Regions from separate parts of the Legionella sainthelensi genome, predicted to be linked through region 2. Evidence: riboswitches for the same ligand, from Rfam matches in the RefSeq annotation. Region 2 holds a riboswitch; the other holds the start of a gene.

Region 1 (17,024 bases), 1.6 Mb from region 2:
CTCTTGATATTATGTTCTATTTCTTGCAACTTCTTGTAAAAGGCTTGTCCTTCCTCTGAAGTTTTATTCAGCTCTGCGGAGTCCTCTAAAGTGGCACAAAATTTTTGTAAATACTCCATAATGCATTTGGGATCTACGTGAGTACGAATGTCTATTACTCCATCACTAACGGCCATTATACCTGGATTAACTTCATGACTTGATGATCCACCCGCACCATAGGTTGTTACCAGTAGGGGTCTATCTCTTCCCTCTTGTTTGAAGACATTATTGTCAATGAGGGATTGCATGATGACATCACCTTCATGCATTAATAAGTCTCCGTTTAAACCCATGTTTAACTGTTGATGAACAATACCTTTTATTGATTTTATTGGTTCACCATTTTTAGTAATTAAACCAAAACAAACTTTATGATTGTCAAACGCTTTTATTTTTGCGCCACCTTGAGAAAAAATACTGTTGGCAACTCTTAATTCGGAAGCCTCTGTTGACAAGTTGTCAACTAAGTCTTGCAACGGGCCTTCTTTTTCTCCACCGGAGACAAAATCCCATCCGTGACCTGCAATTTGATCAATGGTAGATTCTAGGAGCGCATCAGGACTATCACCATCTAAAAGACGAAACACTACCAAAGCCGCCTCCCCATCTTCGAGTTGGTCGATGTAGGATTTCAGAAGTGGTCTTGTTTCTTCATCCATTACTCCGCCTAGGTATTCAATGGGTTTAATTTGTTCATCGTATTTAGTCTGCATAACAATAATCTCAAAAATTGAACTATGTGTAGCCATTATAACCAATAATTGTTAATTAAATATTAAGTGTCATTTATTAGTTCTTATGGTGGATATGAAAATTTTTGAAAAAATGAACGGATTTGACGATTGCGTAAGTTAAATAATATTTTTCTAAAATCTGATTAAAATGACTTAATTTTATGCGATACCATACTCACATACTGCATTTTTTATCTGTAATTAAACCATTTGTGGACTTAATCTAGCGGACTCTAGTTTCCGTGCTTTCAAACTCGGAAACTAGATACAATAAGATTATTCCTAATTGAGAGGGGAGGATTTTTAACGACATGTACCCAGAGATGGTTCTTTAGCGCCAAACCCGGGCATCTGGTCTTTTTTAGAGTCTGTAGGAAACTGAGAGAAGAAATGATGTGCATAGGTTGTTAGTTCTTTTAATCTTTCGACTCCACGCTCAATAGTTATATCTTTACTCAGTTTTAATCGTTTTATATTTATGGGAAGGCTCTCTAAAAGTTCGGCCCTTTGAATGTCTGTTTTTGTCTCAAAACCATGACCGCTTAAATCCAGATAAGTAACGGTTTCCGGTATATTTTTTAATACGGCTGACAATTCAAGCATGCTTAACTTATCAAGACCATTATAACTTAAATCTAAACGCGTTAACGACTGGGGTAATGCCTTAAAAATTTCCGATATTTCCTCTACTGTTTTGTTGCCTAATTTATTCCAGGCAAATTGCATTGAGGTAAGGTTTGATTTTAATGCGCTAAGTGCATTAATAAGCTCCAGGGTTGCGCTTAGGCCTAGATCATTATGACTTAAATCTAAGATTGCTAAGTGCGCATGTACTGAATGAAGCACTTCCACTAGGCTTCCATTTTTATGAAGTTTAAGCTTATTGAGATGTAAATGAAGTTCCTCTACAGTCTCTGGAATGCTTTGAAGGATTTTAGTCAATTGTTTGTAGTGTTGATGGCCAAAACCATTGTTGCTCAAATCGAGTGATTTTATGCCGGCAGGTATTTTTGAGATCGCCAAAGAAAGATCTTCTGGTGATGCTAAATTGAGTTCATTTCCACTTAAGTCAAGGAAACGTTCGTTCCTTGGTATGGATGTTATTGCGGTGAGCATTTGATTTAATGATAAATCTGATATATTTAGTCGCATAAAATTTCCTAAACTATGAAATTACAATTCAAAACGTATTTTTGATTTAATATATAACGCTTTGTGTTGTTAAGGCGCAAGGCTGTATATTTTATGATCATTTTGTGGGTTTTGCAAATATAAATTTCGCTATTTAAGTTTTGTAGTATTTTTGTCTATGGATAAGTGAGTTATTTCTCTTTGTTTATCAGGTCAATCACACTGAAGAGATGTGCCTGGAGATCGATGGATGAAATGGCTTTATGGGAGCTTAGAAAAACGCGAGTAAACAAAAGCTATAGATAATAACAATCGATGTGAATTAATTTGGAAATAGTTGATGAGTGCTATTCAAGTAACTTTAGAACCTTTTCAGGAGGGCGGCCTATTACCGCTTTATTCTTAAACGTGATAATGGGGCGTTGCATTAAAATAGGCTCTTTCAACATTGCTTGCAGCACAGCATCTTCGTTATCTAAGGAGAGTCCCAATTCTTTAAAAATAGGTTCATTGACACGGACAAAGTCTTTGAGGGCAAAGTGAGCGCGTAATACCTTCAATTGTTCCAGGCCTAATGGCGCTTTAAGATACTCAATAATGATAGGTGTAATTCCTTTATTTTGAAGTAATTCCAGTGTTTGTCTTGATTTAGAGCAGCGAGGATTATGATAAATTGTAATTTTTTGCATGTTTTTTTTTAATAGATTGACTTCTGTATTTAACTATAACATTAAAATCAAAAGCTAATAAACCCCGGATTAGTTGGGACTAATACGGGATTTATAGGAAAAACAATTTGAATCAGAAAGGCATGCCAGGAGTTGTCTGATTTATTTTTTGTGCAGAGTCTAAAGAAGCACTTAATGTTTGGATAAATGTTTCAGAAATGCGTGCATGTTCAGGGAATATGCCTGCATAAAAACTCAGATCTTCAATTGCTTGAGTAACAGTATCTTTTTTATACTTTTGGACATAACCGATATCTTCAAACATGTGAGTTTGATTGTCCAATGCTGATAAAATATTTTGTATGCATCGATGATATTTTGCAATCAGGCTAGGAATGTGAGTCTCATTGTGGAATAAACCAAAACCTAATGAAACAGTACGAATGATGTTGTCTAATCTAACAACCTTTTTATTCCAATATTCATTGCAGCGCTCTTCAAATATCGAGCCTTTAAATTTCATTTGAGCATCTCCACGGTTAAGTTTTTGGATAATATAAAGTCGCATTATTAAGAAAACCTTAAATATGGTTAAAGTAATTGCATATATTTGCTACAACTTAAGCGGCGAGGCGATAGATACATTATAATTAGTACCACATAAAACAAGGTCAAGGCTTAGGAAAACCCATTAAAAAATAAAGATTTTGTCATTTACTAAATCATCACCTCATGAATCCTCCCTTGCTCTTTGTGGTGGATGTCACTCACAAAAAATATGTTCGAGCCTATGCTGCAGAGTTAAATACAATGATTAAACCGATCCTATGAGAGGGGTTACTGCCATTAAGTTAAGGAAAAAAGTAGGTTGGACTCAGGTCAACCCTCATGTTGAAGTGAATAAAAGTAAATTATTTAATCAGGATGGGAACCTAAATACTCAATATAATAGGGAAGATAGTGATAAATCTCTAATCCTGTCGAATGTATTCTTTGATTAGAGGTATAGGGTCATCTATCAAAGATAAATTCAAGTGCACAACAGCTGCAACGAGCCTAATCAATTGCTTGAAAATAGAGTTCTAGCCTGTTTTAATAGGAGTCTTTGATAAGATAATGTAAAATATGAGCTTAACTCAACCAAGAAGAATAGCCTGCTGTATATTATGTATCATAATCAAGTATTTATAGCGGTTATTAATTCCTAAGTTTTATAAGCTCAATGATCTTTTAGGAGCGACGAGAAGTATGGAAGGTGCTTTATTCTGCTTAATTCTACTTTTTTTAACAGTATTATCTGGGGTTATTACACGTATTGTTCCTAGATTACCACTCCCATTGCTTCAAATAGTCTTGGGGTGTGTGATTGCATTTTTATTACCTAATATTCATGTAAAATTGAATCCTGAACTTTTTATGCTGTTGTTTATTCCTCCTCTACTATTTAATGACAGCTGGCATTTTCCTAAACGCGAATTTTTACTTTATACCAGACCTATAGTGACTTTATCTATTGGATTGGTTTTTTTTACGGTAGCAGGAGTTGGCTACTTAGTGCATTGGTTAGTTCCTGTTATACCATTACCTGCGGCGTTTGCCTTGGCAGCAGCACTTTCTCCAACAGATGCTGTGGCGCTTAGATCAATGACTAAAGGGGTACGCATTCCTGAACGAATTATGCATATTCTCCAAGGTGAAGCCCTATTAAATGATGCCTCTGGTCTGGTCTCATTTAAACTGGCCGTTGCTGCGATGCTGACAGGTATTTTTTCATTCAAAAGTGCTCTATTAAGCCTTATCTTAGTTGGTTTAGGTGGCATGACTGTTGGCGCGATTCTTACCTACGCCTTTATTTCAATTCTTGGAAAATTAACTCATAACAGCACCCATGAAACAACTACTGAAAATTTATTATTATTACTTCTCCCTTTTACTGTTTATCTTGCTGCTGAAAAGTTAGGTTTTTCAGGAATATTAGCTGCTGTTTCCGCTGGCTTTACTATTGATAGGGCTGGCTTTTTGGACAGAACTTTAGCCACCATGCGTATTGAAGGCCATTTTGTCTGGGGTGTTTTAGACATTACCTTAAATGGGATTATTTTTATCCTTTTAGGATTATATTTACCTAAGTCAATCAAATTAATTGCCGACACCGGCTATAGTTTATCAGAGTGCATTATAATTGCAGTGATTATCACTGTGACATTAATATTGTTGCGTACATTATGGATTTATATAACATTGCCTTTCGAAGCTTTAATTTCCAAGCGTAATCAAACTTCCTGGCATTTTCCGAGCTTAAAAATAATCAGTACAATCTCTTTGGGGGGGGTGCGCGGTGCTATAGCCTTGGCAGCAATTTTATCATTACCTCATTACCTACATGATGGAAGTGCTTTTCCAGCAAGGCACTTACTCATTATTCTTGTTATAGGTGTTGTCCTTTGTTCCTTATTAATAAGTAGCATTATTTTGCCATTGATTACCCCTAGTTTGAAAAAACTCATCCATAAACCAAGCCAAGATGAGGAAAAGGAAGCTGTTATTGCATTGACTCTTGCGGCAATGGAAGCGATTAAAACCAAAATGAAAGTATTATCCGACGAAGTAAGTGAAAAAGAAAAGGAGCTCTGCCATCAAGTAGCGCATAAGCTCATGGATACTTTTAATCAATTTATCATATCAAATCATGGTACAGAAAGTGAAAGGTTGGAAAGCATTTCTGCTTTAACCTTTGAGCGGCAATTACGATTTGCGGCTTTAGAGGGAGCACATCAAGAATTACGTACTTTAAGAAAACAAAGAAAAATTAATAATACTACAATGATGAAAATTATTGCCAGATTAGATTTACGCCATATTGCTTTGCTCAATGAACATCAGACCATGCTTGAAAAGTAAACGTTGAATAAGAATTTGAAAAGCTGGTGGGCCTATCAGAAAGTTGGGCATCTACTTTGAGTTAATTTATTGCTGGGGTTCTTGCAAAATTCCTGCATCTTTGACCATTTGCTCATAAATTAAAACCAAAGCGGCACCTTGATGCGCTTCTAAACTAATTTCAGGTAATCGTGTGCGATTAAAACAAGAGGTCTTACCTGGAAATGAAAGGTGGGTGTCATGAAGCTCCCATTGCAAACCCTGTGAAGAAAGGATAACTGTTGGTATTCCTATTAACGAAATTTTTGTGTGCACAGGTAATAAAAAGTTTTGTTGCGATTTTTCTTTGAGTACAAAACCTCTGACCGGTGGTGCGTATAAAAGACAATCTGTTGTCATAAAGATATTGATGTTATTTAGTATATGATCTAAAAACCCCCCGTTTACTCCAACAACGATTGCGGGCAGTAAGTGATTATCGCTTAAGTATTGCATGGCTTTTTGATAATCACTGCTTGTTTGATCGGGCAAATGCAGGAAAAGGCTGCTTTTTAAAATAGAACTGTTGATAGAGTCTAAATCTCCGATAATTAATTGAGGATGAATACCTAACTCAAATAAACGGTTTGCTGCTCCATCAGCAGCAATGATGGGTAGATTCACCTCACTGAAAAAATCGGGCCTGGGTAAATCACCGTTAAGGCATAAAATTGATCGATACGCTTTTAAATTAAGTACATCGGGCATCATAATGTCGTTTTAGTAGAATAAGCAGTAAACTGATAATTAAGCCAACTACATTAGAACTGATTACAAAAAAAGAATTCGTACTGCTCCCATAAATAATCCATGCCAAAGAACAGACTAGGTAATTAATCAACATCATCATAGAAATGTCTTGAGTTGATCGAGTTTTTAAAGATTTAACAATTTGTGGTAATAAACCAATAAACGATGTAATAAAAGCAACAACACCTGAAAGCATAACAATTGACACATTTTCCTCCGCTCAGACTAATGAGATCAGGTTCAAAGGGTTGGTGGATCCTCTCAGCCAAAATAGTGAAACAGGCACCCCTAATGTATAATTATTATTCTACCATGAAAGACTTTAACAGCAAATGGAGAATGAGTGAATGATGGGATTAAACCGAGAAAATATCACTGTTTTGCACCTTCATCATTCTTTTTTGCTGGGCATAATGCTGCATCAAATACTTCACTGACATTTTTTGCAAAGATAAATTTCATCTCTTTGCAGACTTTATCAGGTAAATCCTCTAAATCTTTATCATTGCGTTTAGGAAGAATTACCGTTTTTAAGCCGGCTCGATGGGCAGCAAGAACTTTTTCTTTAATGCCGCCAACAGGGAGCACTCGGCCTCTTAAGGTGATTTCTCCTGTCATTCCAACCTCGCTTTTGATGAAACGATTGGTCATCAATGAAGCAAGTGCTGTTGCCATCGTAACACCAGCACTAGGACCATCTTTGGGGATTGCTCCTTCCGGAATATGAAGATGAATATCGCTTTTTTCAAATTCTTTATCATCTATTCCCAATTGATGTGCTTTGGAGCGAACATAAGAAAGTGCTGCTTGAGCAGATTCTTTCATCACGGTACCCAATTGGCCAGTCACTGTAAACCCTTTAGACCCTGGCATTTTTGTTGCTTCAATAAATAAAATATCGCCCCCGCCTACGGTTACTGCAAGACCGATTGCAACACCTGGAATAGTGGTACGTTCCGCAATTTCAGAATAATACTTGGGTTTGCCAAGTAATTCTATAACTTTGTCCGGTGTGATGGTGAGGGATTTGGCTTTCTTCTCCGCAATAAGTGTTGCCACTTTACGACAAATGGCGCCTATCTCCCGTTCTAAATTGCGGACACCTGCTTCTCGTGTATAATCATGAGTTATTAATAAGATCGCATCATGCTCAAATTGAATTTCTTCTGGCATTAAACCATTTTCCTTAATTTGGCGCGGGATGAGATAGTTTATTGCGATATGTAACTTTTCATCATCTGTATAACCAGGAAGAGTAATAATTTCCATACGATCACGTAGCGCTGGCTGAATGGGATCAAGTTGATTCGCTGTACAGATGAAAATGACTTGCGACAGATCAAAATCTACATCAAGATAATGATCACAAAAAGTGTTATTTTGTGCGGGATCAAGGACTTCAAGCAAAGCTGATGAGGGGTCGCCGCGAAAATCAGCTCCGACCTTGTCTATTTCATCCAGCATCATTACAGGATTACGTGATTGTATACGCTTAATGGACTGAATAATTCTTCCAGGTAACGCACCAATATAAGTACGTCGATGTCCGCGAATTTCTCCTTCATCATGCATCCCACCTAATGAAAATCGGATAAATTTTCTAGAAAGCGCCCGCGCAATAGATTGTCCAAGAGATGTTTTGCCGACGCCAGGTGGCCCAACAAAGCAAAGAATAGAGCCTGTATATGATTTATCGTTACGCTCAAGACGAAGTTTATGTACCGCTAAATACTCAAGTATTCGTTCTTTTACTTTTTGCAAATCATAATGATCCTCATCAAGTATTTTTCTTGCGCTGTTGATGTCAAGATTATCTTCAGTTGCTTTATTCCAAGGTAATTCAACTAACCAATCTAAATAGGTTTTAGTCACTTGATACTCGGCGGCAGAGATAGGCATTGTTTTCATTCGATTGAGTTCATGAATGGCTTCTTTTTCGGCTTCGTCTGACATCTGTGCTTGGGTAATTTTATTTTCATATTCTCTAATTTCAAGAACTTGTTCGTCCTCTTCGCCCAGTTCTTTTTTTATCTGCCTTAGTTGCTCTCGAAGCATGAAATAGCGTTCAGTTTTATCAAGTTCATTTTGTGCTTGAGATTGGATTTTTTTTCCTAATTCAATAATTTCTATCTCTCGAGTTAAAAACATATTGAGTTTTATAAGCTTATCCTCGACTTTATCCAATTCCAATAATTCCTGTGCGTTTTTTAATTCCAATCTAAAATTTGCGGCAATAAGATATACAAGTTGGCGTGGATCATTTGTATTAAGTGCGAGGGTGAACAAATCTTCCGATAAATGCGGTGTTAACGAAATTAAATGACGTAATAAGTCAATAGTATTTCGCATTAATGCCTCAATGTGTTTGTTTTTAGTATCGTGTTCTCTTGTAAGTTCAATCCTGGCTTTGAAATAGGGTTCAACAGAAGTAAATTCTTTGATACAAATTTTCTCTATTCCTCGTACGATCAATTGTACGGAGTTGTCTGATAAGTGAATAAGTCGGTGTATTACTGAGGCAGTGCCTATCTTATAAATATCGATAGGGCTTGGTTCTCCAACGGTATTATTTTTAATAGCCATTATACCTATGAACCGAGAAGAACTCATTGTTACGTCGTGGGCTAGTTTAATGGAGCGTGACTGGCCTACGTTAAGTGGCATAACTGTCAAAGGATAGATAACGGCTCCACGCAAGGTTAAAATAGGTAATTCGGAGGGGATGCTAAGTTCCTTCGCCTGTTGTTCTGCTTTTTCCTTGTTTGCTTGAATCTCCATAGAGACTCCTTATTTATTCTCCTTCTATTATTGGATTTTAGGATAATTATTGAACAAATTTCAGCTAATATAACTTTATTTTTTATTTTAAATTAACTAAAAAAGGGTCTTGATTCGCTATCAAGGTATTTATTATGAATCGATTGGACTAATTGAGGCATCCTGTTTTTTAGATTTAGGGAGAATTAAATATAAGTAACCATTTTTATAATTTACTGTGATGCAATCTAAATCATATAATCCTGTTATCAAAATTCGTATCTGAAAATTGCCATATGGAATCTCAAGGCAATGATAATTCAATTTGGCTTCAGTATCTATTCTTGTCCCTTGGATTGTTAGAATCTGATCCACAAATGAAATATTAAAATCATCAAGCGTCACCCCAGCGAGTCCAGCTTTTACAATTACAGCTCCATCCGTTTCGTAGATATCTGTTGATGAGCACCATAGGTTAGAGCAAGAATAAGTTTGTGAAAATCTTGTGATATCCAATGCTCGAGATATTTGTTGTCGGAATTCTTCAAATTCTGATCTGGCTCTTCACTGAAGGTGCGATATGCCATAACAGCTACTCCTGAAAAAATATTAAGCAGGATCAAATCTCATTTGAATATACTTTCTTGACAGTATAGTATTCCATTGAAACTTTTTCGTAAAAAGATAGAGTAAATGGCTTTAACCTAAGATAAATGAAAATCAAGGGCTATTGCTGTTGCCTGATTGGCTCATTGATTAATTGGTAAGTTCATGGGGTAAAACACAGTAAAAAAATGCTTATTCTACTTCCTTCAGTGAAAGGGGAGATCATGTTTTATGAAATTTGATACTGTTGTACTTGGTGGTGGTATTATTGGCGTATCGATTGCAATTCATTTGCAAATGCGAGGTCGAGAGGTTGCCTTGGTGGATTTGACCTCACCAGGAAAAGAAACGTCATTTGGCAATGCGGGATTAATTCAACGTGAGGGAGTATATCCCTATGCATTTCCAAGAGATATCACTTCTCTAATTAAATATGCGTTGAATTGCTCACCTGAAGTAAGGTATCACCTCGCATCGATATTAAGACTTACCCCTTTTTTGTGGAAATATTGGTTTCATTCGCATTCATCTCGACATGCAGAAATAGCCCGTTCTTATGCAACTTTGATCCAACACAGTGTCACGGAGCATCATTCTCTTGCTGAAGCCGCTGGAGTCAAGCATTTATTGCGCTCAGGAGGGTGGCTTAAGGTATTTAGGACAGCCAAAAAGCAGGAAGCAGAAATACGGTTTGCTGAAAAATGCCGGACCGAGTATGGTATCCAATTTAAAGAGATGGATGCTGCTTTATTACACCATGTTGAACCTGATCTTGATCCTTCTTTATTGGGAGCTCTTCATTACACGGAGTCTGAAGCAGTTAATGATCCAGGTGCCTTGGTCGCTGCATATGCACGTTATTTTGAACACCTCGGAGGCCGTTTTTTCTTTGGAGATGCGCTCACATTATCTGAACCATGGACAATTAAGACAGAGCAGGGACAAATTAATAGTGATTCCGTGGTAATTGCCTTAGGTCCTTGGTCAGATGTTGTATGTTCTCGGTTTGGATATCACTTTCCATTAGCAGTTAAACGTGGCTATCACATGCATTATGGCGTGAAAGAGAATGCAAGACTTATTCATCCAGTACTTGATTTTGAGAGAGGTTATTTAATCGCTCCTATGGCTCGAGGAGTTCGCCTAACTACAGGAGTTGAATTTGCAAGACGAGACTCGCAAAAAACTCCAGTACAACTTAATCAGGTAGAACCTATTGCGCGTACACTTTTTCCCATCACCGAACGACTTGATAAGTTTCCCTGGATGGGATGTCGGCCATGTACGCCAGACATGCTTCCAATTATCGGTCAAGCACCGCATCATAAAGGTCTTTGGTTTGCATTCGGGCATGGACATCATGGTTTAACTTTGGGGCCTGTTACTGGTCGTTTGCTTGCTGAGATGATGACTGGAGAACATGTAATCGTAGATCCATTACCATTTAGTGCGAGCCGATTTAATTAATTTATCTGTGTAGGCACAGATATTTACTGGCAATAAAAATTATTTTATCGGTTAGGTCGAACTGAGCCTCTTTATTAAAAAAACCCCGCTTATCTGAACGAGGTTTTTTGAAATTAACCCGAGGGATGTAAATAAGTTATTTCTAGCCACTAGTATAAACGGTACCAGTAGGACCAGCAGTTTCACCTCCACTTGAGCCGAACATGGTTGTTCCGGTGATTCCCAAAATAGAAGGTAGGAACAATAAAGCAGCAGAGATAAAAACCAGAGCAATTGGTGTTCCGATTGGGATTTGGGTTGGGTTATCTTTGTGCTGTTTAAATTTCATAATCGCACCAATAGAAAACGCTAAACCAGCTAAATAAGATCCTGCTGTTATTAGTTTAGTCAGGTTTGTAAATGATGAGGTAATTTGTGATGCCATGGCACCTACACTCATATCACCTGCAGCTGCATTTTGACTGACTAAAGCCAATACCCCCAAACAAACAATACTGGATAACCAATTTTTGTAATTTGATTTACTAATGACTTTATTTTTCACTTTTTGTCTCCTCAATTTAATTTACTACTATATTCTTCAATCCATTGATATGTTGTGTCATTGATGGGTGATTTCAATTTCAATCGAGCCATGACCAACATCCCCTCCCAAAACCAGTTAAGAAATTACCTGTTCTGTTACTTGGATTTCTTGAATACCTTATATTTGGATTGTTGCTCCACTACGATTCTTTGTTATTTAAGTCACTAGATTGATTCAGTTCATTCGGGTACTTTACGGACATAATTTATTCCCAATGTTTGTTCATATATAAATCATAGCAGCTAAATATAAAGTAATTATGATATTTTAATTCCAGTTTAGCATAGGGTATTCGTTTAAATCATGAGTCCTTAAGTTAATATTTAGTAAAAAAGGGTAGTAGTGATAAGATTGACGCTATAATTTAAAATAAATGGTTATGAAAATATGGATATAGTTGAAATAAAGTCATTTCTTGCTGTCATTGAATTCCGGTCTTTCACGCTTGCTGCTAAGAGAGTCCATATTACGCAATCAGCAATGAGCAAACGCATTCAAAAAATGGAAAATGAGTTGGGGGTGCGTTTATTTATTGTTGAGGGTTCAAAAATAACATTAACTGAAGCTGCAAGCCATTTTGTTCCTTATGCACGACAAATGTTAGCGGCGTACAATAGCGCAATAAAATCGTTTAAAGACGATGCCCAAATGTTGCAACATCATGTAGTCGTTGGTGCTACGGTATTTGTTTCCCATTATATTTTGCCGAGCTTTCTCAGTTATCTGAAAACGATAGACTCTTCGCTCATCATTCACATCAGAACAATGGCAGAACACGATATCGATGATTATTTAAACAAAGGAACAGTAGATCTGGTTATTAGCCCTGATCGCGATCTTCCTTCAAAAATTATTGCAACTGAGTTATGGCAAGAAAAGTATTATTATGTGGCCAATAAAAGCCATGAGTTATCTCAAGTCAATAGAGTATTATCGCTTGCAGATTTTGTAAACCATCCTGCTATTTTTACGCAAAAAAGTGGAGTGATTCGAGATAAGGTAGAAAGTGCTTTTAATGACAAGCAATTAAACTTAAATGTGGGCTTGGAGATTAGTACGCTTGATGCGATTAAAAGTCTAGTAGAATTTAATTTAGGTTGGAGTGTCTTACCAAGTAAATTGATTTCTAATCAATTAAAGATTCTGGATGTGGATACTAAAGACATAATACTTAATTTTAATGTCTTTTATCTTAAAAAGAGAATGGAAGAGCGTGCAATCACTAACTTTTTACATATTTTTGATAAATGGCAAGGTCAAAATTTATCGGATGAGAACAAACCTCTTAATGAGTGATAATGCATTACAAAACCTGATTACTTTAGGGGCGTATGAGTAATGATTCATTATGCAACACTCCCAAAGTAGTTACGCCTTGTTCTCTTAGCCAAAGATTTACCTGTTCTGGATCTGAATACATTGTCAGGTCAGTACGCATCGCTGATTGGCGGATCTTGTTTGTGATTTCTGCAGGTAGAAAATAATTTGAATAGTTTTTCTTTAGATGACCTTTCAATTTTTTTCCTTTGCAGGAATGCCAAAACCCTCCACCAATGGAGGCAGAAATACATACTTTCTCAATATCACCAAAACGTGAAAAACTAACCACCTTGTGTATTGAATGTTTGTGTACATAATGAGCCACATTAGGACCAAAAAAACGAGTTTTATTATAGCGCTCTTCTGCTAATGATTTTGGTTTAATAAACCAACCCCGTGAATGATGGCCTGCTTTTGTTTCTAAAAGCCCTCCAAAAAAGAACCAGGTTCCTTCATAACCCGAATTTTTTCCTGTAGATTGATACCAGGGATAATTGTTAATCACTGTAATGCGACGATAAGAGTTTCTATTAGGAAAATTAAATAGAATCATTGCATTATACGAGAGAGTATTCTTATCGGATTTTGTAGAAGTCATAATACATAAAACATCTTAAAGAGTAGGGGCTTACAATAAATCGATCGCACATTGGTTGCAATAAAGTATGATTTATTTGCAGAGCATATTTTATGCATCCGCTCATTAATTCTTATAATTTAGTGGGACAAATATGGTATTATTTTCTTTTCAACGAAAGCTTGTATCCCTATATGAAAAGAAAAAGCTTCCTATGCTTCTTATTTGTGAGCATGCAGGTGATTGCTGCGCCTCATTTTGCTCCTGGTGAACCAACACCTGCTCGTCATTATGAAATTAATGGCCCTGCTTTGTGTGCCACAGCTAAAGAAACCCTGGCCTATTTAAATAAAGGCAACAATTATGATCCACATGTCATTCATGCAGGGAAAGTGTTGCAAATACCACTTGCACGGGTTAAAGCAACATTAATATTTATTTGCCAACATCAAAACGAACTGAATGATCCGGCCTTTGTTAAAAAACATTTTGATTTTGTACGTTGGTATCCGGATATGGAACAGGCTAAATTACTTAAGTCGAGTAAATCGTTGGTAGCTCATTTACCCAAAGATGAGATTTTAATGACTAAATATTACGTGCATCGTGCTCAAGTATCAAGCAAGCCAACGCCAGCACATCCATTCGCACTTTATGCTTTACCACCAGATGAAGTATCTTTGACCCTGGAAGAAGCAAATGCAAAACCTGAATTGATTCGTTTTCAATATGGAAAACAAGCAATATTAAAAGGGGCACTCACTCAGAAAAAAATTCCGGCTTTAGCTTATTTGAGTCGAGATGACTTAGAAGCAGCTTTAATGCAAGGCACTGTGGTTGCAGATTTTGGTGATTCTTCGCATCAGGTAAAAATCTTTAATGTCCATCGTTGCAATAATATTCCTTACAATAAAGCGCAAAACCCATATCAGCAAGAGCGCTATTGGTATTTTAAACCTGTGAATGGCATCAAAGGTTATGGAAAGGATGCTGATCATAAAATCACGGTAAACCCAGAGGTTACTTTTGCGGCCGATCTTGAACAGTTTGGTTTGGGTAAGTTGCTCATGGTGCAGTATCCCAATCAGCAGGGAAAAATAGTGACACGTGCAGGCATTTTCGCTGATACTGGAGGTGCATTTGCCAATAATCTTTATCAAGTGGATTTTTTGGCAGGAACTTATGCAGGTAAAGATGCATTTTATCGCGCAACACGTAATTTACCCAATTATGTGACTGCCTACTTCATGGTATTAAAAAAATAAAATGAAATTACTTTTATTCTGTTTCTTTTTTATAAGTGCTCAGGTGCATGCGTTTTCGTGCTATACACCCCAGAAAATTCATCAAGCACCGATTCAATTTAATGAGGAACGGATTGCCTTAACTCGTCAATATCAATTAATTCATTATGGAATTGATTCAAAATCAATTGAAATTGAACCGAGAATGATTGTATTGCACTGGACTTGTATCCCCACTTTTAAGGCAACTTTTCGCGTATTTAATTCACCCACTTTCCCAAAGAACTCACCGCGCATTAAAGAATTGCCTGGGAATTTAAATGTGTCGAGTCATTTTTTGGTTGACCGCGATGGAAGTATTTATCAACTGATGCCCGAAAAATGGATGGCGAGACATGTTATAGGCTTAAATCATTATGCAATTGGTATTGAAAACGTTGGGGGTATTAATGGGAAAGATGATTTAACGGATGCCCAGGTGAGAGCGAATGCGTTTTTAGTGTGTTATTTAAAAAGGAAATATCCCCAGATTGAATATGTGATTGGGCATAATGATTATTTAAACTTTAAAAATACTTCTTTGTGGCTTGAACGAGATCCAACTTATCAAACTGATAAAGAAGATCCTGGACCGTTTTTTCTGCAAAGAGTAATGAGTTTGGTCGATGACAATAAAAAAGGAAATAACAACGGTAATTAAATATAGGCTAGTGGTTGATCCTAAAATCTTAATGAACATGGAGTGAATATGTCTGATCAGTTATTCGATGTGCTTATAGTGGGTGCTGGGCCGGTTGGTTTATTTTGCGCCAATGAGTTAACTCGTCAAGGATTAAGTTGTCGAATAATTGATAAAAAGGCACAGCTTAGTGATAAATCCAAGGCACTAGCTCTTCATATTCGAACACTTGATCTTCTGAGTGATTGTGGCTTTCTTAGTGAAATTTTCGATAAAGGGCTCAAGGTTGACGGCGTTCTATTTAAATCTAAAGGCAAAGAGCTCATTGACGCAACTTTTGCTAATCTTGATGCCGATCACCACTTCCTTATTGATCTTCCCCAAGATAAAACAGAGCGAATTTTTTATAAAGGATTAATTGATAAGGGACTTAATGTTGAGTGGCAGACCGAGCTTACTGCAATAGAGGAAACATCAAACCATATCGTGTCGACTTTAAAACGTGCCAACGGACAAAGCGAAACGATTCAATCAAGCTGGGTCATCGCTTGCGATGGGTCACACAGCACGTTAAGAAAGCTTGTTCATGCTGAATTCATCGGTGCTTCTATTCCACAAACTTGGTGGCTTGCTGATTTAATGATTGATTGGGAATTACCCGAAAATAAATTAATTCTTTATGTGAGTGACAAAGGTCCTCTGGCTTGTTTCCCAATGGGCGAGAAACGCTATCGCGTTGTTATGACTGCGCCAGAAAAAATAATGCATGAAGCACCTTCTATGGAGGATATAGATAAAGCTTTTAAAGTACGATGCTCTGATAAAGCAATTTTATCTAATCCACTGTGGATTAGTTCATTTGGAATTGATCACAAACAAATCCAAAAATATCGTTATGGGCGGGTGTTTTTTGCGGGGGATGCTGCTCATGTCCATAGTCCAATGGGGGGACAAGGATTGAATACAGGGTTGCAAGACATTTATAACTTGTCTTGGAAATTGGCTCTAGTTCATAAAGGATTCGCCAAAGATTATTTGTTGGATAGTTATCATAGTGAACGCCATCCTATTGCTGCTACCGTATTAAAAAAGACAGGACTAATGACTTATATGATTATGATAAAAAATCCGATGCTTATTTATTTACGTAATTTTATCATGCATATAGCTACTTCTTTTGATTTTATTAAAAACGCAATACTTTATGATCTTGCTGAATTATCAGTAAGTTACTCCAATAGCCCCATAGTAAAAGCTTTAGGTAAAAAAACGAACTTCAAAGTAGGGGAGTTTCTTAATAATTTCTCTCTAATTGATGCTAAAACTAAAGAAAAAAATGAGCTGCATCAAATCACTCAAGGAACAATGCATCATTTATTGTTATTTACTGGAATGACTGGAAATCAACTCACTTTTTTGATTGAAATCGCTAAAGTATTCGAACAACGATTTGATGGATTGATCAAAGCGCATATTATAGTTTCCCAATCTGAAACACTCGTTTCTTCTGATGATATATCCCTGTTTATTGATGACAATCAAAA
Region 2 (17,024 bases):
GAATTTGGATTAAAAAATTCCATCTGAGCCTCGTCTTTAAATACCTATAGATAGTTTTTTTACGGTTCTGCCACCATAATACCAATTTACAATTCCACGGGTATAAGTAATACCTGTGAGCATGGAGGTTAATAATCCTAATGAAAGGGTTACCGCAAATCCACGCACAGGCCCTGTACCCACTGCAAAAAGAATAATTGCCACAATTAGGGTAGTTATATTTGCATCAAGAATGGTTGAAAAGGCACGTTCATATCCAGCATAAATTGCTGCTTGTGGTGACAAGCCATGTCGCAATTCCTCTCGAATACGTTCATAAATCAGCACATTCGCATCTACAGCCATACCTACCGTCAATACAATTCCAGCAATACCTGGAAGTGTAAGAGTTGCATCAATTATAGATAATAAAGCACTCAGCAAAACCAGATTAAGTAATAAAGCAACATCTGCTATGAACCCAAAAAAACGATAATAGAACAGCATTAAAATTAAAATTAAGCCCATACCTACTTCGAGAGAAATGATACCTCTGCGAATATTTTCTTTTCCTAAAGTGGGGCCTACAGTACGCTCTTCTATAGGATAAATTGCTGCTGGTAACGCTCCTGCTCTTAACAGTAAAGCCAAATTGCTGGCTTCTTTAGAATCAGTAAGCCCTGTAATTTGGAAATTATTGCCTAAAGCATTTTGGATCACAGGTGCGCTAATAACACGCTCTTCACGGTGGGTAATTCTCTTTTCAACGCCATTGACGGTTTGTATGTTATTTTTAGTTTCAACATACACAATCGCCATACGTTTACCAATATTCTCACGAGTCACTTTAGTAAACAAACTTTCACCGCCTCCGCCAAGTTGTATTTGTACTGCTGGCGTTGCCGTTTGCTGATCGTAGCTAGAAACCGCAGAAGTGATTGAATCGCCACTAAGAACTACTTGCCTCTTTAGTAAAATAGGATATCCATCCATCATCAACAATTTATCATTGACAGGAACAACTCCAGTTTGTTTGGCAATTTGTGGATCATTATCTTGATCTACTAAATAGAATTGTAGGGTTGCAGTACCTCCAAGAATTTGCTTGGCACGTGCTGCATCCTGAATTCCTGGCAAATCAACAGCCACCCGAGTAGCTCCTTGTTGTTGCACTACTGCCTCACCCACCCCTAGTTCGTTCACTCGATTACGCAAAATACTCATTGTTTGCTCAATGGTATTTTGTCGCATCGTGTTTAATTCGGTAGGAGAAACTGATGCCATGATTCCATTATTTGTTTTACTTTTTACAAAAACAAGATCCGGTATTTTATCTTTTAAACCTATAAAAGCATTATCTCTAGATTCAGCATCACGGAAACGTAAATCAACACCTTTATCAGGTATAAAACGTATGCCAGTATAACGAATACCTAGCTCACGTAGCTCCTGACTGATGTTTTTCATGATTCCTTCATAGCGACGACTAATCACACTTTCCACATCAACTTCTAATAAAAAGTGCACTCCTCCTCTAAGGTCCAGACCTTGCTTCATCGGCGCAGCATGAATCGCATCCAACCAGCCTGGGGTTGAAGGTGCTAAATTTAAAGCCACTGTGTACTGGGATCCTAAAGCATTTTTAATAGTGTCACGAGCTAATAATTGAGCATCAGTAGATGAGAAAACTACTTCAACACCTTCGTTTTGAACAACCAGAGATGTATAGTGCAGTTTGTCCTTATTTAATATATTTTCTACCTGATTTTTTAATTCATCATAATCTACTGGTGTTTCAGATGATATTTGTACCACAGGATTTTCTGTATACAAATTAGGTATGGCGTAAACTAACCCAACTACTGCTATGACAATCAGCATCAGGTTTTTCCATAAAGGATATTTATTTTGCATTTTCCGTGTACCTATGACTTTTTAAAGAGATTTTAAAGTACCTTTTGGCAATACAGCACTCACCGCGCCTCGTTGTAAATTAATCTCTACACCTTCTGCAAGACTGATTTTGATGTATTGCTCATCTAAACTAACTACTTTAGCTAGTATTCCCCCTGAAGTGATGATCTCGTCACCTTTTTTTAACTTGCTTACTAAATCACGATGCTCTTTTGCTCTTTTGTTTTGTGGTCTAATGAGCATAAAATAAAACAACACAAAAATAGCGGCGATCATAATGAGTGAAAAAGTTCCATCTGCTTGGGGTGCTGGTGCAGCGCCAGCCGCAGCCATAGCATCGCTAATAAAAAAACTCATACTATCTCCTTTAATCTACGATTGATAATCGCGTGACATCATATAGCGAATTGCGCTCAAGGTAAATGAATCAAAGAGGAAATTAAAACAGTTTTTCATAATATTACCTTCAATTTTCTACGCTATAATTTCAGGTAACAGTTTAAAAAGGGATATAAATGAGCAATCTGATGCTTGTTCTTCTGTTATTTATAATGAACTACCCTATATCAGGGTATACATTAGATGAAAAAAATTTTGATAGTTCTAAGCAATCAACCATTCTCATTATAAAAAAAGTTCCTCTTGTTATTCATGGAAAAAAAACTGAAGTATTTAAAATTGAACAACCCGATGGAACTTGGGGTTATAAAGGGATAAAGGGACAATACTTTGATGCTGTGGTTAAAAATACGACCAATCATCCCACAGTCGTTCATTGGCATGGATTAATTCTGCCTAATGCAGAAGACGGTGTTCCCTATGTCACGCAGCTACCAATACCCCCACAAGGAGAGTATCACTATCGTTTTAAATTAAATCAGTCAGGAACTTATTGGATGCATTCTCATTTTGACTTACAAGTCCAGCGCTTTCTTTCTGCTCCATTTATCATTTATGAACCACATGAAAAAAATAATGAAAATGATGTGATTTTGTTTCTCAGTGATTTTAGCTATAAAACTCCTAAAACAATCTTATATGAATTAAAACACAAAGGCACTCCATCTTTAATGAAGACGAAAGATATGGATAAAAAATCAAAAACAAATACGATGACGATGACGATGACGATGACGATGGAGAAACATACGTCAAAACCTGATTTAAATGATGTAACTTATGATGCCTTTTTAACAAATTATCATAGTCTTTCCAATCCAGAAGTATTCTCAGTCCACAGTGGAGAAGAGGTTCGTCTCCGCATTATCGACGGAGCTGCAATGACTAATTTTTTTATCAATCTGGGAAAACTTCAAGGCAAAGCAATCGCTGTTGATGGGCAACCTATTAAACCAATTTCGGGAAACCAATTTCAGCTTGCTATAGGACAACGTATTGATATTCTTATTAAAATCCCTAAAGGTGAAGGAGCATATCCCATTTTGGCTCAGGGAGCCGGAACCCAAATGCAAACAGGATTAATTTTGGCTACTCCCAATGCACCCAAAATATCAGTGCCCGAAAAAGCAGCCACCGTTGCTGGGGGACTAAATAACGAACAAGAGTTCAAAACGCATGCCTTGACCCCTCTTTCCCTAAAAAAACCCATGCAAACATTAACTGTCACTTTAGAGGGTGATATGATAAATTATGTTTGGAAAATGAACAATCAGGCTTGGCCCGATATTACTCCACTAGGTGTTGATAAAAACAAAAGAACAGAAATAGTTTTAATCAACAAAACGGGAATGCCCCACCCAATGCACATACATGGTCATTTTTTCGAAGTTACAGAAATTGATGGTAAAGTACTTAAAAACGGCCCCATGCGAGATACCGTTTTAGTTTTGCCTCATTCTACGGTCAAAATTCAATTTGATACTGATAACCCTGGCAATTGGATGTTTCACTGCCATATGCTCTATCATGAAGCGACTGGAATGATGACTTTTATCAATTATAAGGGCATTAAAGTACCAGACTTTAAAAAGGATGCTTTTCATCAATGAACACGTTTTAATAAGCCTCGAAGCAATATAACTTCATCAGGTACCTCCCCCACATCTCGATAATGAATTGACGCCATGAGCCAAATGATAGACAGCAAGAAACCCAGCCTCCTTTAATAAGATTACCGCTCGTTGACTTCTGCGGCCTGACTGACAATAAATCAGGATAGGATCTAAGGGATTAAGCTCATTCAAACGCATGGGCAATTCAGCCAAAGGAATTAATCTCCCACCTAAATTTTTATCGCTGTGTTCCTCTGCTGTACGAACATCCAGCAATAATATCCCTGGATTTGCTTCTAAAAAAGGGGCCAAATTCTCTGCTGAGACTGTATGCTCATGATTCAACTCAATACACAATCCAAAATCACGTTCATTCAGAGTCTGCCCATAAACACAAAATGGGCATTCTTCATTTTTAGTAAGTTGAATACTTTTTATATCCATAGTTAGAAAGTCGATACATAGCAATCGATTCAGTAATGAAACACCACTAGCAGTAATCCATTTAATTATTTCTGTTGCTTGCAAAATACCTAATAACCCAGGAAGTGTACCTAAAACACCACCAGTCTGACAATTTGCGCCCGTGTCAGGAACAATCGGAAATAAACAATGTAAACATGGATTTTTTTTTCCATGAAATAAAGAACAATGTCCCTGGAACTGATAAGCACTTGCATAAACGTAAGGCTTTTCGAGACGATAACAAGTATCGTGAACCAAATAGCGCGTATAAAAATTATCAGAACAGTCTGCGACAAGATCGTATTGAGCAATAATTTCTTCAGCATTATCTGCGGTTAAACGAAACGCATAAGAGTCAATCTTAATATTTGAATTTAACTCCTGTAATTTCGTTTCTGCAACAACAGCTTTTGCCTTGTAAATATCCTTTTCTTGATAAAGAATTTGGCGATGCAAATTAGCTTCTTCAATAAGATCATCATCGATAATCCCTATAGTCCCAACTCCTGCACCAGCAAGATAAGTCAGTAAAGTAACTCCTATTCCTCCAGCACCTACGCACAATACTCTTGCATTTTGCAGTTTTTCTTGTCCAAGAATACCTATTTCTTCTAATTTAATTTGCTGAGTATATCGTTTTAACTCAGGTAAAAAAGACATTTTAGTTCCTCTTAACATAGTAAATAGTTTAACAAAACTAAGAAAATCAGAGAACAAAATAAAAGATCGTTTTTAAATTTAAGAAAGATCTGTAAAGTAAAAACATAGATCTTACTAAAATCAACATCCAATTCCAAATAGGAATGGGTTAGTTTAAATACTCCATTGCTCTTAAGAATTCAATCATATCTATTCACTAGAATAACTCAAAGACTTTTAGAGCCTATTACAATTCATTGCCCTATATCTCATATTTTACGTACAGAATGTAGATAAGTGGTCATTGTCAACTGCTCCAAAAGAAATCGCTGCTTTAATAACGATTGGAGAAAACATAAAAATGAAAAACGAACAAAATCAGCAAAATATTTATGGGATATTAGGAATAACGCCTACTGATAATTTTACCATAGTAAAAAAAGCCTATATTAAAAAAGCGTTAAACACTCACCCTGATAAAAACCCTGGTAAATCTGATGAAGAATTCAAAATACTACAAAACGCCTGGGAACAAATAAATAGTGAAGCAAAACTTCAATTATATTTTGAACTTTATAAGCAAAACAAAACTCATGAATTTGATGAAAAATTAAATGAACATTTTTCTCAATCTCCATTCACTTCAGCCCCAGATAAAAATGAACAAGCGAATACAAACTTTTCCAATGCTCTAAATGAATATCGTTCTGGTGATGTTGATGTTTTTATCCCAGTACCATTTGCTCCTTCTGGTATACCCGGACTAAGCAATGCCCGAGTTCATCTTTCTCTTGATCCTAAAGAACAAGAAGAGAACTTAGAAAATATCAGGAAATTTATTGTTAACGCAAATAATGGTTTTTATCAGGTTGGTGTGACCTATAAAGAAGCCGTGGATATTGTCAATCAACATGGCCATAACAGTATGACACTCATTGTTCGACTCAGACTACCTATAACGCGCTTATCAAATGTCAGAGCTTCAGAGCAAGAACTTGTTGGTCCATATATATTAAATGCACATTCAGATAATAAATATTTTACGTTGCAGCCTAATACGGTCATTCACAAGGAAGATATTCATACAGTACAACCTATGAGTTTGAGAGAGTACCATAATTCAATTCGCTTTATGCACTCTTTAGAAAAAGCAGGTTCTCGCAGCGAAGCAATTTATAGTGAAAAACCTGTTGCGTTCTATGACAAAAATCAAAATAAAAATGCATTAGAAAATGAAAAACTAACCCTTTCTTCACATAGCCTAACGGGGTTTCATGTTCGTGATAATATTCGTGCGGGTTTGAATTGGTTATTTTTCTCTTCCTCATCATCAAGCCCTTCTTCTAAAACAAATACTGAAGAACAGAAGTCAGAAAGAAATAATTACCCTTTTAAACAATAAATAATAGATTCTTTCCTTACAAAGCATTATTGCGTATAAAAAACCTTAGCAACTGCTTATAAGAATTTGAGACAGTTGCTTTATACTCACAACAATGCCTATCGCGGTGAGAAAGCAATCCATGCAAGCGATGACTACTTACATTTTAATACATTTTAAAAGTTGTTCCGTAGCTTTGCGTGGATCTTGCGCTTTTGTAATTGCAGAAATAAGAGCCACCCCCTGAACACCTGTTGTAACCACCTCGGACACACGTTCAATGTTTATCCCTCCAATTGCGACCAAAGGATAATTTAAAGTGCGTTGCCAGCGTTTTAAACGTTCAATTCCCTGTGCCAAGAAAGGCATTACTTTGCTGGTAGTTGGATAAATTGGCCCAATAGCAATATAGGAAGGGTTAATTGCATGTGCTTTTGCCACCTCATAATAGCAATGGGTACTTACCCCCAGCAATAATCCCCGTTTTCTAATTGCATCGACATCAGCAGCATCTAAATCAGCTTGTCCCAAATGCACTCCATCGGCCTCGAATTTTAAGGCCAACTCCCAATAATCATTAATATATAAAGTAGCACTATGTTTTTTAGCCAAAGCAATGCTTCTCTGAATTTCTTTTTCTAAAGTTTCTGTTCGTTCTTTTATCCGCAATTGAATAGTTTTCACGCCAACATTCAACAATAACTCAACCCAAGAAAAACTATCTACAACAGGATAAAGACCCAAGCGATGGCAACGTTTAAAGGGTTTTGGTACTTCATATAATGGCGTTGACGCAAGATAAGGCAAATCGATTTCATCTTCAGGAAATCCCCTAAAATCAAAACCAGTTTGCGTCCGGCGCATAGTCTGATGGGTATACATTTTTGCGATAATGATTGCATCTTCTAACGAATACCCCAGAGCCAAAGATGCAGTGATGGCTGCTGAAAGAATTGAGCGACTTTCGCTTGTATGAGGAAGACGGTTTTGAGTCAACCAAAATGAAGTAACTCCATTAGTCCAATAATCATGGCACCAAACTTCGGTTGAATGTTCGCCTAATAAAAAAATATTTTGGTTGCCCAAACTTAATAACTCGTGAGCCGCTATTTGCATCGACTGATGAGAGGTAATTTTATAACCTAAAATGAGTTCCGCTTCATGAGTATCCAATACTAAAAGATTAGTTAAAGAAAACCAGGGAATTAAGTCACTTTTTTTGTAATATACTTTTTGTAGCAAAAAATCCGCATCTAAAACAATAGGAATCGAATATTGCTTTGTAAAATAAATGTCTTCCAAAGAGATTTGCAAACCTACTTTTATTGCTGCAGGCATACTTTGCGCATAAAATTGGGGCCGTTGCACTTCAACCCCAAGATCTTGAAAAGTATGTAAATCGGCTTCTATTTCGGTATCTGCCCACACTATTTGCATTAGGGAAACTCCCTATGCCAAAATGGCGTATCAATTAAAGGAGTGCATGATTGGGCTGTCATTCGCTCAGCCATAATCCCAGCTTCAAATGCATTGCGACCTGCAATAACCGCATGGGCAAACGCTTCTGCCATAGTCACTGGATGGATTGCCAAGGCAACTGCACTATTAAGTAACACTGCGTCAAAACCTAACTCTAAAATATGGGTTGCATGGGAGGGTTTGCCAATTCCTGCATCGACAATAAGCGTAATATCAGGTAATCGTTGCCGTAAAGTTTCCAATGCATAGGGATTCAATAGACCTTTCCCAGAGCCAATAGGCGCAGCCCATGGCATCAAAATACGACAACCACAATCAATTAACCGCTGACACAATATCAAATCATCAGTACAATAAGGAAATACTTCAAATCCGCGTTTTACTAATTCCGCAGCAGCATCTACTAACTCAAACGGATCAGGCTGTAAACTGTAATCATCTCCGATTACCTCTAATTTAATCCACGAAGTTTGAAAGAGCTCTCGCGCCATTTCAGCAGTAGTAATCGCTGTTTGTGCATCACGGCAACCTGCCGTATTAGGAAGCAAATGACAAGGTAACGATTGGATTGTTTTCCAAAATAAATCGCCTCCTTGGCCATAGGACATCTGACGCTTCATCGAAACAGTGAGTACATTTGTTTTGGAAGCATGAATTGCCTGAGTCATCATTTCAAGCGATGGATAAGCAGCCGTCCCTAAAAGCAGGCGACTCGTAATTGTTTTACCGGCTAAATTCCACATATTTTAACCCCCTTGCATGGGTGTAATCAAATCAATACGATCACCTTCTTGCAAAATCGTGCTGCAAAACATGGATTTAGGAATAAATTGATTATTTATAGCAATCGCAATGTGTGCTGCACTCTTATTTTTTTGCTCAAGCATTTCGTGTAGCGTACACGAAGAATCTAAAGATAAGGGTTGATCATTAATATAAATAATCATACATAAGCCTCCCATAGTTCTGGATAATAAACCTTTTTATGATTGCTTTTGAGCCCACGTAACACCTCTTCTACCAATGCTGGGGCAATTAAATATCCATGACGATAAAGTCCATTAATCGCAATAAATTGTTTTGCATATTTAATGCGAGGTTGGTGATGCGTTAAAGTTGGACGACAATGGGTTACTGTTTTAATGATTCGGGCTTCAGAAAAACCTCGATGCACATAATAAGCAGCAGTTAATAACTCAAGAGTAGTATGTACAGAAATAGAACTTAAATCTTCTGTTTCTAATTCACTTGCACCAAGTAGGTAATAAGAATCAGGACGTGGAACAATATAAATGTTATATCGCGGATGTAAAAGCCTTATAGGTCGTTGCAAATTAACATAAGGCGCATGTAACCAAATGAGTTCTCCACGTAATCCACGCAAATCAGAAAACGTTTTTTTCGCACCCACCCCCCTACAATCAAAGACAAAATCGAAAATAAGGCTCTGCTTCTCAATTTCTATTTTCCCTGGATATACTGATGACACAAAAATCCCTTCTCGCCATAAGATACCTGCCTGAGAAAGATGTTTTTTCAATGCAGATAATAAATTCTGATTATCCAGTTGCCCTTCTTGTGGAAAATAATAGGCCGTTTGAAATTGGTGTAATTCAGGCTCAAGCTGTTTTAAGGCATGATGAGTCAACAGCTCATAACAGGAGTTACTCAACTTATTGACAATTCGCGCACTGAAATGCTGCCATTCTGTCTTGTCTTGTGGATGATGAAGAATAAGAGAGCCTTGGCGACGAAAGTAAATTGGTTCGCATAATTGATTAAGAATGGGCTGCCATAATTTTTCAACAGACTCCATCCCTAAATTAAAGATCACTTGCTCCGCCTTGTCGAGCTCAGACATAGGAGCCAAAAGTCCTGCTGCCGCATTACTGCAATTATTAAATGAGACTTCTGATTCAAATACAGTTACCTGCCAACCCTCATTATGCAAACGTAGAGCGAGCAGGCACCCCATAATCCCAGCACCGACAACAGCTGCATTTTTCATGTTGCTCTTATTCACTCACACAACAAGCGATAGGTTCTAAATCAGAATGAGGCATTTTAGGCAACCATTCATTGGTATAACAAGAATGGATATCAAAAGAATCATTGATAATTCCCAAGTGTTTACCAAACCGCCCTACTTTATTCCAATCACGATCTACATTTAATAATGTTCGCGAGAAAAAGGGTAAACTGCGAATAAAAATAGTATGATACATTGGAGTTCTTAATTGTGGTTTTGCACGACATAAAAGCTCATAAGCTTCATCTGGATTTTCTGTAGTAAACGCAGCCCCTCTTTGGGTGGCGTTGAGAAACCCTTGAATTAGCTGAGGTTGAGCTAGCATACGCTCAGGTACAATAAACTGAATCGAGCAAAAGCAGCAGCAACCTAATCCAGCAAGTTGATCCAGACGTAAAAATACAGTTTCACCCCGCAAATGTTCTAATTCAACCCGCTGAAAATTAATAAAACCGATACCGGTATCAATAAGATCACGACAAATCGCATCTGTTACATTCATTCCAATACGTACTGTTTCATAACTTGAGGGATCAATGCCCGCTAAATTTGCTAAATTATCAATAATAATTTTGCCAAACTCGCCAATATAACCCACGCGCTTACCAACAATATCTTGAAACGAATTAATACCACTGGATTTAAGCGCAATCAATCCAGTTGGCGGTTCATCCAGCAATGTCCCAATTGAAGTTACAGGGTAACCCTTTGCACGAGCAGCCAAAGTATGAATCATTGCCTTAACACCAAAATCCACATGCCCCATACCAACAATCTCAGTGACATCACTGGGATCACTGGGCTCCAAAATAGCAAGCTTTATGCCTTCTTGTTGGTAGTATCCTAAAGCCTGCGCAATGAAAATCGGAGTGTGATAAGGGTTTGCATACCAATTAAGTAGCAAAGTTGTTCGTGTAGATAAGGCGTTCATACCTTGGCTCCTTGTGTTCAATAATAAGAATTACAGAATGGCAGAATGGCAAGGAATATTTGCGGTAAGAAAAACTGAAACGTTTTAGTCTGAAACAAAATACATTTTTGAGAGAGCAAGATCAAACTTAACTCAAGCAGCAAAAAAATGCTTTTTGGACATCAGGCGTTCTTACGCTGGTATGAACCAGATCAAGTTCAACGGGTAATTCTCAGCCGCTTTTACGACACCCCGCGCCATCTATTGGTAGCTATGCTAGCGTGGATAAAAAAGACTGTCAAATATTATAATCGGATAAAATTGATTATTTGCTGTTGCATATATTAAGATCTCTGATTTTATAAGGAATTATCATGATATCTTTCGCGCAATTGTTAGGATTTAGACGCTCTAATAGACCAACAATTGTCCACGAAAATCCCGAGCCCATGGATCTAGAAATAGTCCCCGACAATTGCGATTTCAGCCGAGAGGGTAGTGGGTTAACAACCGTCACTGGCGCTGTGGGAAAAAATGTCAACTTAACTATTCGTGGAAATAGCAGTCTAAGAATACTAGGAAACGTAGGCAGTGGCTGCAAAATTCTCAAAGAAGGTAATGGAGTGTTGACTTTTGAGGGTGTTTTAGCAAGCGACTTAAAATTAACGCTCTATGGCGGAGGAGAGGTAACTTTTACGCAACAACCTAGTGAGGCCGTCATTAGCTCAATCAAAAATCGAGGGGCAACGGCACGAATCATCTGTGCTGGCACGATTTTACCACAATCAAGTCAAAGATATCTGCATCATAATTTAGGCAACCCAGTGAGACAGCCTACACATGAGCATTACGAGCAATCAGCACAGGTATTGAATCAGCTGTCACAGAGCTACCCCCTTGCTCCCTCCCCTAAACCCGCAACTACAGAGGATTATTATCAGCCGTTCACTCAGAACTACATTGAGCATTGTCAAACGAGTAAACTTGAAACAATCGCTGTTCGTATCAATCAGCTTCACTTAACTAATGAAGAAGAATCTTTATTCGAAGATTTTAAGGATCCAATCACACTCGATTACTTCGAGGATATTCCTGTGATGTATGATGAAAGATATTATAATTTAAGTACGCTCCTGGAATTATATAAGAACAACAAACCAGATCCTTTTACACGAAATCCATTAAAATTAGCTGGCATTTCTCCTGCACGAACTCTATTAAACAATTTCGATAAAGCAGTTCTTGAGCTCAATAAAAAACGAGAGGCAACACCACAAATTGCTCCTGATCATCACCTTGATGAAGAGGAGCAATCGAATAAACTTTTACTCAAAAAATAGATTAAATGTGAGAGGATGGATTTGAGTTGATTGCCTGAGAGGTCATGATCGTTTATCCATCCATTTATCGCTTGATAACTCGTTTTTAAAGTCAACTGGGCTTTTGATGGATTTCCCTGTAACTACCCAAATTCATTTATTTTTCGTCAAATAGAATCGCAATTGCTAATATTGTCTTAATTTTAACCCAATATAATGTTCACGTTTTTAAAACAACATATAAATACTTGTTACTTATTTAAGTGTATTTATGCCGCCTTAACATTTTAAAAAGAGAAAACATATGAAGTTTGGACTTAAAGATTTAATTAACGCAACGATGATTTGCAATTCTGTAACAGATACCATACCCATTACACCAACTAACCTCCCTACCTATAAAGCAACAATTCAATATGCTGAGCATATTCTTAACAATTTAGAACAAGAGATCGCTATAGGAAAAATTGATGAAGGGCGAGTATCCAAACTTAAAAATGCAATTAGACAATTAAAATCTGATCTCTATCTGTATCTTAAATCTGAAATTAAAAACGCTCCACAAGTAAAAACAGATCTTGAAGAGTTTTTCCGAAACGAGTATTTAACAAGTTATGTTAAAGAGCATGCAGAAGAGATTATTAAAACTGAACAAGAAATTCAAAAATCTGCTCTTAGCACTTTAGGAATTTTTACGAAATTCGATCAAAACGACATTAATCCTGAGATAACTGATATTAAGGCCACATTTAAATAATGTTGTTGTTTTAAAAGCATAAAAATCCTTGTTATTTATTAAGTATTTTTATGCACGCCTTCACATTTTAAAAAGAGAAAAACATATGAAATTTGGAACTAGACATATAATCAGCGCAAAACAAATTTGTAATTCTATAACAAATGAAATACCCATTACACTTACTAACATGCCGATGTACAAAGCAGCGATTCAAAATGCTGAGTACATTCTTAAAAATTTAAAACAAAATGTTAATAAAGGGGAAATCTACGAACTTAAAAACGCTGTGAGACAATTAAAAGCCGATCTAGAGCTGTATTTTACAAATGAGGCTCAATCATATTTAAAAGAATATGTACAATCTCATGAAGAAGAGATAGTTCATACTGATCGAGCCATTCAGAAAAAATCCATTCTTACCACTTTAGGACTTTTTAAGGAAATCAATACGAAGCAAATGCTGGTACCGCGCCCTATCCAAAAAGAGATAGTTAAACATGCATTTGATGATGTTCCGTCTTTATTTAGATAATGCCGTTGGGAGCATCTAGTCCCAAAAAACTCATTTTCTAAAACATTTTTAATGCAACATCGATGGGTCTCACAAAATCAGCATCAGGGATTTTCTCTTTAACGCGACCCAAAGCATGCTGCATAGTAATGGAGTGCTTACAAAGTACATTGATGGGCACTTCTCTAGCTTTCTGTTGGCCTGTTGTAGTCATTGTATTGCTATTTTGACAAATCATCCGCAATAATTTTTGCATGCCAGTGCCATGAATATAATCTATATCAGGTTGCGATTGCTCCAACACCTGTAAAATATGTTGGCAACGCCATGCGGCTTGATCATATGATTGGGATTGCTCGACTTGTTGAACGAGTAAAGAACGTACTCCGTGCTTATAATTCATGAGATGGTTTAACCATGCCACTGCGGCCTGAGAGTCGCTTAAGGGAGTCATTAATTGCTTCTCATTGCTCCATTTAATCTCATCCAAGAGTTGATTAACGAATGCATTCATGGTGACATTCACCCATTCGTGTAGAGGGCTTTCAATCCCATAATCTTTTTTTATTTTCATAGCAGTGTCATAAAATGCATCAAACACCTGCGTATTTTGGGGAGATTGTACTATTGTTTCGTACAAGTGGAATAATTCATCAATAACAGAATGCTCAGAGAGTTTTATCTGCTTTTTGATCTCCTTAATAACGGATTGCACATGTTCCATCGGTAAGAGATGATGATGCCATTCGCGTTGTACAAACTGAGTTAATTTTAAATGTTCACGCGCTTTGATACTTAAAGACGAATCATAGGTATCATGAATACGTGTCCGTTCTAAAATGTTTTCTCTCACCTCATTGGATACGATGAGCTGATAACAGAAAGTGCATTGTAAAAGGAATTCTTTTTGTGACTCATTCAATTCATATTGGTTGAGAATCTGTTTTTCATTTCCAGGTCTGGATAAGAGCTCCATGAGCACCTCTCTCATACTCTCAGGGAGTTCTGTAACAATATCACTTAATGTAAATTGATTTAGCATCATTTGATATTGCCCCATAAAACTGGAGAACAAGGTTTCTAATCCCCATTGTATATCAAGTGCGTTATTTATCCATGTTTGAATTTTATGCAATCCTTGCTCTTTTTCTTTTAATTTTGCAAGTGCCATGCTATTAAAACGGAACTGAGCTATATCTTTTCTTTTAGCATCAGGATTATTCGCATAGTAAACAGCCAAAGCAGTTAAGGCTTTGTCTTGCGGATTTTTTAATTTGTGTTTGTCAATTATTATTTTAATCTTTTCACGAGTCTCTTGCTCAAAATTGGGCATAGTTAAGCATTCATAAAGCGCATAAATTAACACATTATCAATTTGCAAGACATGCTTATTGATGATGCGCTCCAAGACTTTATTACTCCCAGTATCAATCACAGGAACGAATAATTGTTGCCATTCGGAGGCTTCTAATGGAAATGCGTTTAACAAAATTTGTTTATAGCGAATTTCTTTTGTGATGCGTCCAGAAAATAATGACGGATGTATTTTTTTAACATGAGTTAATAATCGATTAATTAGCTCTTCCTTTGATGGGCTGTGGCCATTCACTGTTGCCATGAGTTGCAGTAAATGATCACGGATATCCATAATCGCATGAACACGTGCTCCAGGCTCATTACTCGGTGCAGAAGAAATAGCCAAGCTATGATCTGCTTTTTGTTGCTGTATGGTTGAAGTAAATAAACTATTATAAAGAGTCCTGGGTATCGAACTTAACGCATGACTTGCACCTAAGCCTGTGCCATAAACAAAACCACCAATCCCAGAACCGATTGCCTTTAATAATTTGTAGCGTTCTTGAGTACTGTATTTTTGATAACCTGCAATATAAGCCTGAGCAAAAGGTTGGGTAAGCAGACTAAAGAAAGTCTTATCACGACGGATGAGAGGCAATAAAGCTCCCCCGGTTTTGACCATTATATCTAACCAAGCTTCACGGGCTGAGGGTCTAACAATTTGATTTCCATCCAAATCACGATAACCGGAATGAAAGTTCATCGTATGACGTCGACCATAGAAATCTTGGCTTATCGCTGGAGATGGCGCTTGATATTTTAAAGCATCATACATTAAACCTGGTGACACTTTGGGTGAAATATTCGCTGCTGGATTCTTACGTAGATCTGCAAAATACGCTTTGACCTCTTGCAATGCCAATAAGGGTTTAGCATGTAATCGCGCTTGTTGCGCTATGGCTTTTGCCGTTTCATCACTCGGAGAAGGATAGAAAAAATCAGTTAACTGACGCAGATAACTCAGCGTATTTTCATAATGTTGCAACCTCATTATATTTTGTAAAGGTTTTAGCGTAGTGAGCTCACGAATCAAACGATCACAAGTAGCACGATTCTGAGGAGCAAATGCATCGGGTGAGCTTGTCAACTCAACAAAATAATAATGCAAATCTGCATCTTCTGGAGTTAAGGGATATAAACTGTAGATGAGCTCTTTAAATAAGGAAAAAAACGCTTTATGACAGGCTTCTGCTGTTCGTTGTGGATCATGTAAGATCTTATCAAGCATTTTCCATTTACGATTTATTTCAATATTAGTATGACTGGGCAATAGCGGGGTCGCTCCATCGATCGGAGGTAAAAATCGTGCTGCAATCGCAAAATAATAAGCACTAAATGTAGGACAATAGGCCATTAAACGCGACGATTGGAGCATGCGAATGACAAAAGAAGCACAAAGCTCTACCTGTTTAAAATGTTTGTCGAAGTTTTTGGGTATCACCCCAATGAAAGGCACAAAGAAATCTTCTGCTTCACGTATTACCTGGCCATAAAATGCATCCGGTATAAATTCATCTGGCCCGATGGGATTATAAACCAGATGCCCACGCATTCCCGTAGAAGATGATTGTGCATATTGCAATTGCAGAGGCCACAATGGATTAGCGACAGAAAGTGATTGCGCGCAGTCACCAGAACCCGTATCTCTAGGAAATGCCTCTACCACCAATGAACCAGCTTGTCGGAACATAGGTGTTTGTTTGTAGTCACCTTTGTTCGTTTTAAAATAGGTACCTTGAGGATCTGGTTGGTAAAAAAAATCAATTTGTTGCATCCCTTCGTCAGTCTCATTCACCACATAATGACGACGATACTTGGCGTAAGCTGAATTTTCAAAATAAGGAGGCTCAGGAAAAAGACCTGTGACCAAATTATCCACCAAAGCATTGTAAAGCGTATTAGCGTGTTCTGAAGGTTGTAATTGAGTCATATACTCAAAACTTGATAGAAGCGCCTGAAGTTCATATTTAATCCCAATCGCTGCATTCATACGCGCCTCAGAGGGGCCTTGTCTATGGAGGCTTAAATTTCTGAAATGAAGAGCCCACTCAGGATCATTAAATCTAAATGCATCAACTCCCGCTTCATTAGAGTCACTAACAACTCCACCCCAATTTGCACCAATTCCCAAAGCTTCACCTCGATTAAATTGAAATCGCTGTAAGAAGCGCATTAAATAGCGACCGATTATGGGTAAGTTCTCAGCTCCAATAGTTATGTCTGCTTGCTCACACTGCTCTTGTAAAATGCGAAGAACCATTTCTTCATTTAATGAATTTAATATGGTCTTA

What was found. Region 2 has a riboswitch for thiamine pyrophosphate ahead of EL220_RS04555 (ABC transporter substrate-binding protein). Riboswitches for the same ligand answer to the same signal wherever they lie in the genome.
Positions count from the first base shown of each region.
Region 1: linked by a shared signal. The riboswitch ahead of EL220_RS15830 (SemiSWEET family sugar transporter) and the one ahead of EL220_RS04555 (ABC transporter substrate-binding protein) in region 2 are both predicted to bind thiamine pyrophosphate.

Region 1 covers NZ_LR134388.1:3,599,799-3,616,822, reverse strand. The annotation lists gene EL220_RS15865 (hypothetical protein) at 1-755, opposite strand, end outside; gene EL220_RS15860 (leucine-rich repeat domain-containing protein) at 1,080-1,928, opposite strand; gene arsC (arsenate reductase (glutaredoxin)) at 2,255-2,596, opposite strand; gene EL220_RS15850 (hypothetical protein) at 2,709-3,098, opposite strand; gene EL220_RS15845 (Na+/H+ antiporter) at 3,824-5,476, shown strand; gene EL220_RS15835 (thiamine diphosphokinase) at 5,543-6,202, opposite strand; gene EL220_RS15830 (SemiSWEET family sugar transporter) at 6,186-6,452, opposite strand; TPP riboswitch at 6,439-6,544, opposite strand; gene lon (endopeptidase La) at 6,617-9,022, opposite strand; gene EL220_RS19820 (Hsp20/alpha crystallin family protein) at 9,155-9,406, opposite strand; gene EL220_RS19290 (hypothetical protein) at 9,430-9,588, opposite strand; gene EL220_RS15815 (NAD(P)/FAD-dependent oxidoreductase) at 9,839-11,074, shown strand; gene EL220_RS15810 (hypothetical protein) at 11,217-11,618, opposite strand; gene EL220_RS15805 (LysR family transcriptional regulator) at 12,048-12,956, shown strand; gene EL220_RS15800 (hypothetical protein) at 12,982-13,578, opposite strand; gene EL220_RS15795 (hypothetical protein) at 13,752-14,822, shown strand; gene EL220_RS15790 (N-acetylmuramoyl-L-alanine amidase) at 14,824-15,501, shown strand; gene EL220_RS15785 (FAD-dependent monooxygenase) at 15,550-17,024, shown strand, end outside.
Region 2 covers NZ_LR134388.1:1,025,248-1,042,271, reverse strand. The annotation lists gene secF (protein translocase subunit SecF) at 1-23, opposite strand, end outside; gene secD (protein translocase subunit SecD) at 37-1,893, opposite strand; gene yajC (preprotein translocase subunit YajC) at 1,915-2,250, opposite strand; gene EL220_RS04590 (multicopper oxidase family protein) at 2,409-3,902, shown strand; gene EL220_RS04585 (ThiF family adenylyltransferase) at 3,939-5,030, opposite strand; gene EL220_RS04580 (J domain-containing protein) at 5,371-6,411, shown strand; gene thiE (thiamine phosphate synthase) at 6,550-7,827, opposite strand; gene EL220_RS04570 (thiazole synthase) at 7,827-8,612, opposite strand; gene thiS (sulfur carrier protein ThiS) at 8,616-8,816, opposite strand; gene EL220_RS04560 (FAD-dependent oxidoreductase) at 8,813-9,877, opposite strand; gene EL220_RS04555 (ABC transporter substrate-binding protein) at 9,885-10,829, opposite strand; TPP riboswitch at 10,981-11,073, opposite strand; gene EL220_RS04550 (RING finger protein) at 11,183-12,148, shown strand; gene EL220_RS04540 (hypothetical protein) at 12,432-12,884, shown strand; gene EL220_RS04535 (hypothetical protein) at 12,970-13,398, shown strand; gene EL220_RS04530 (hypothetical protein) at 13,436-17,024, opposite strand, start outside.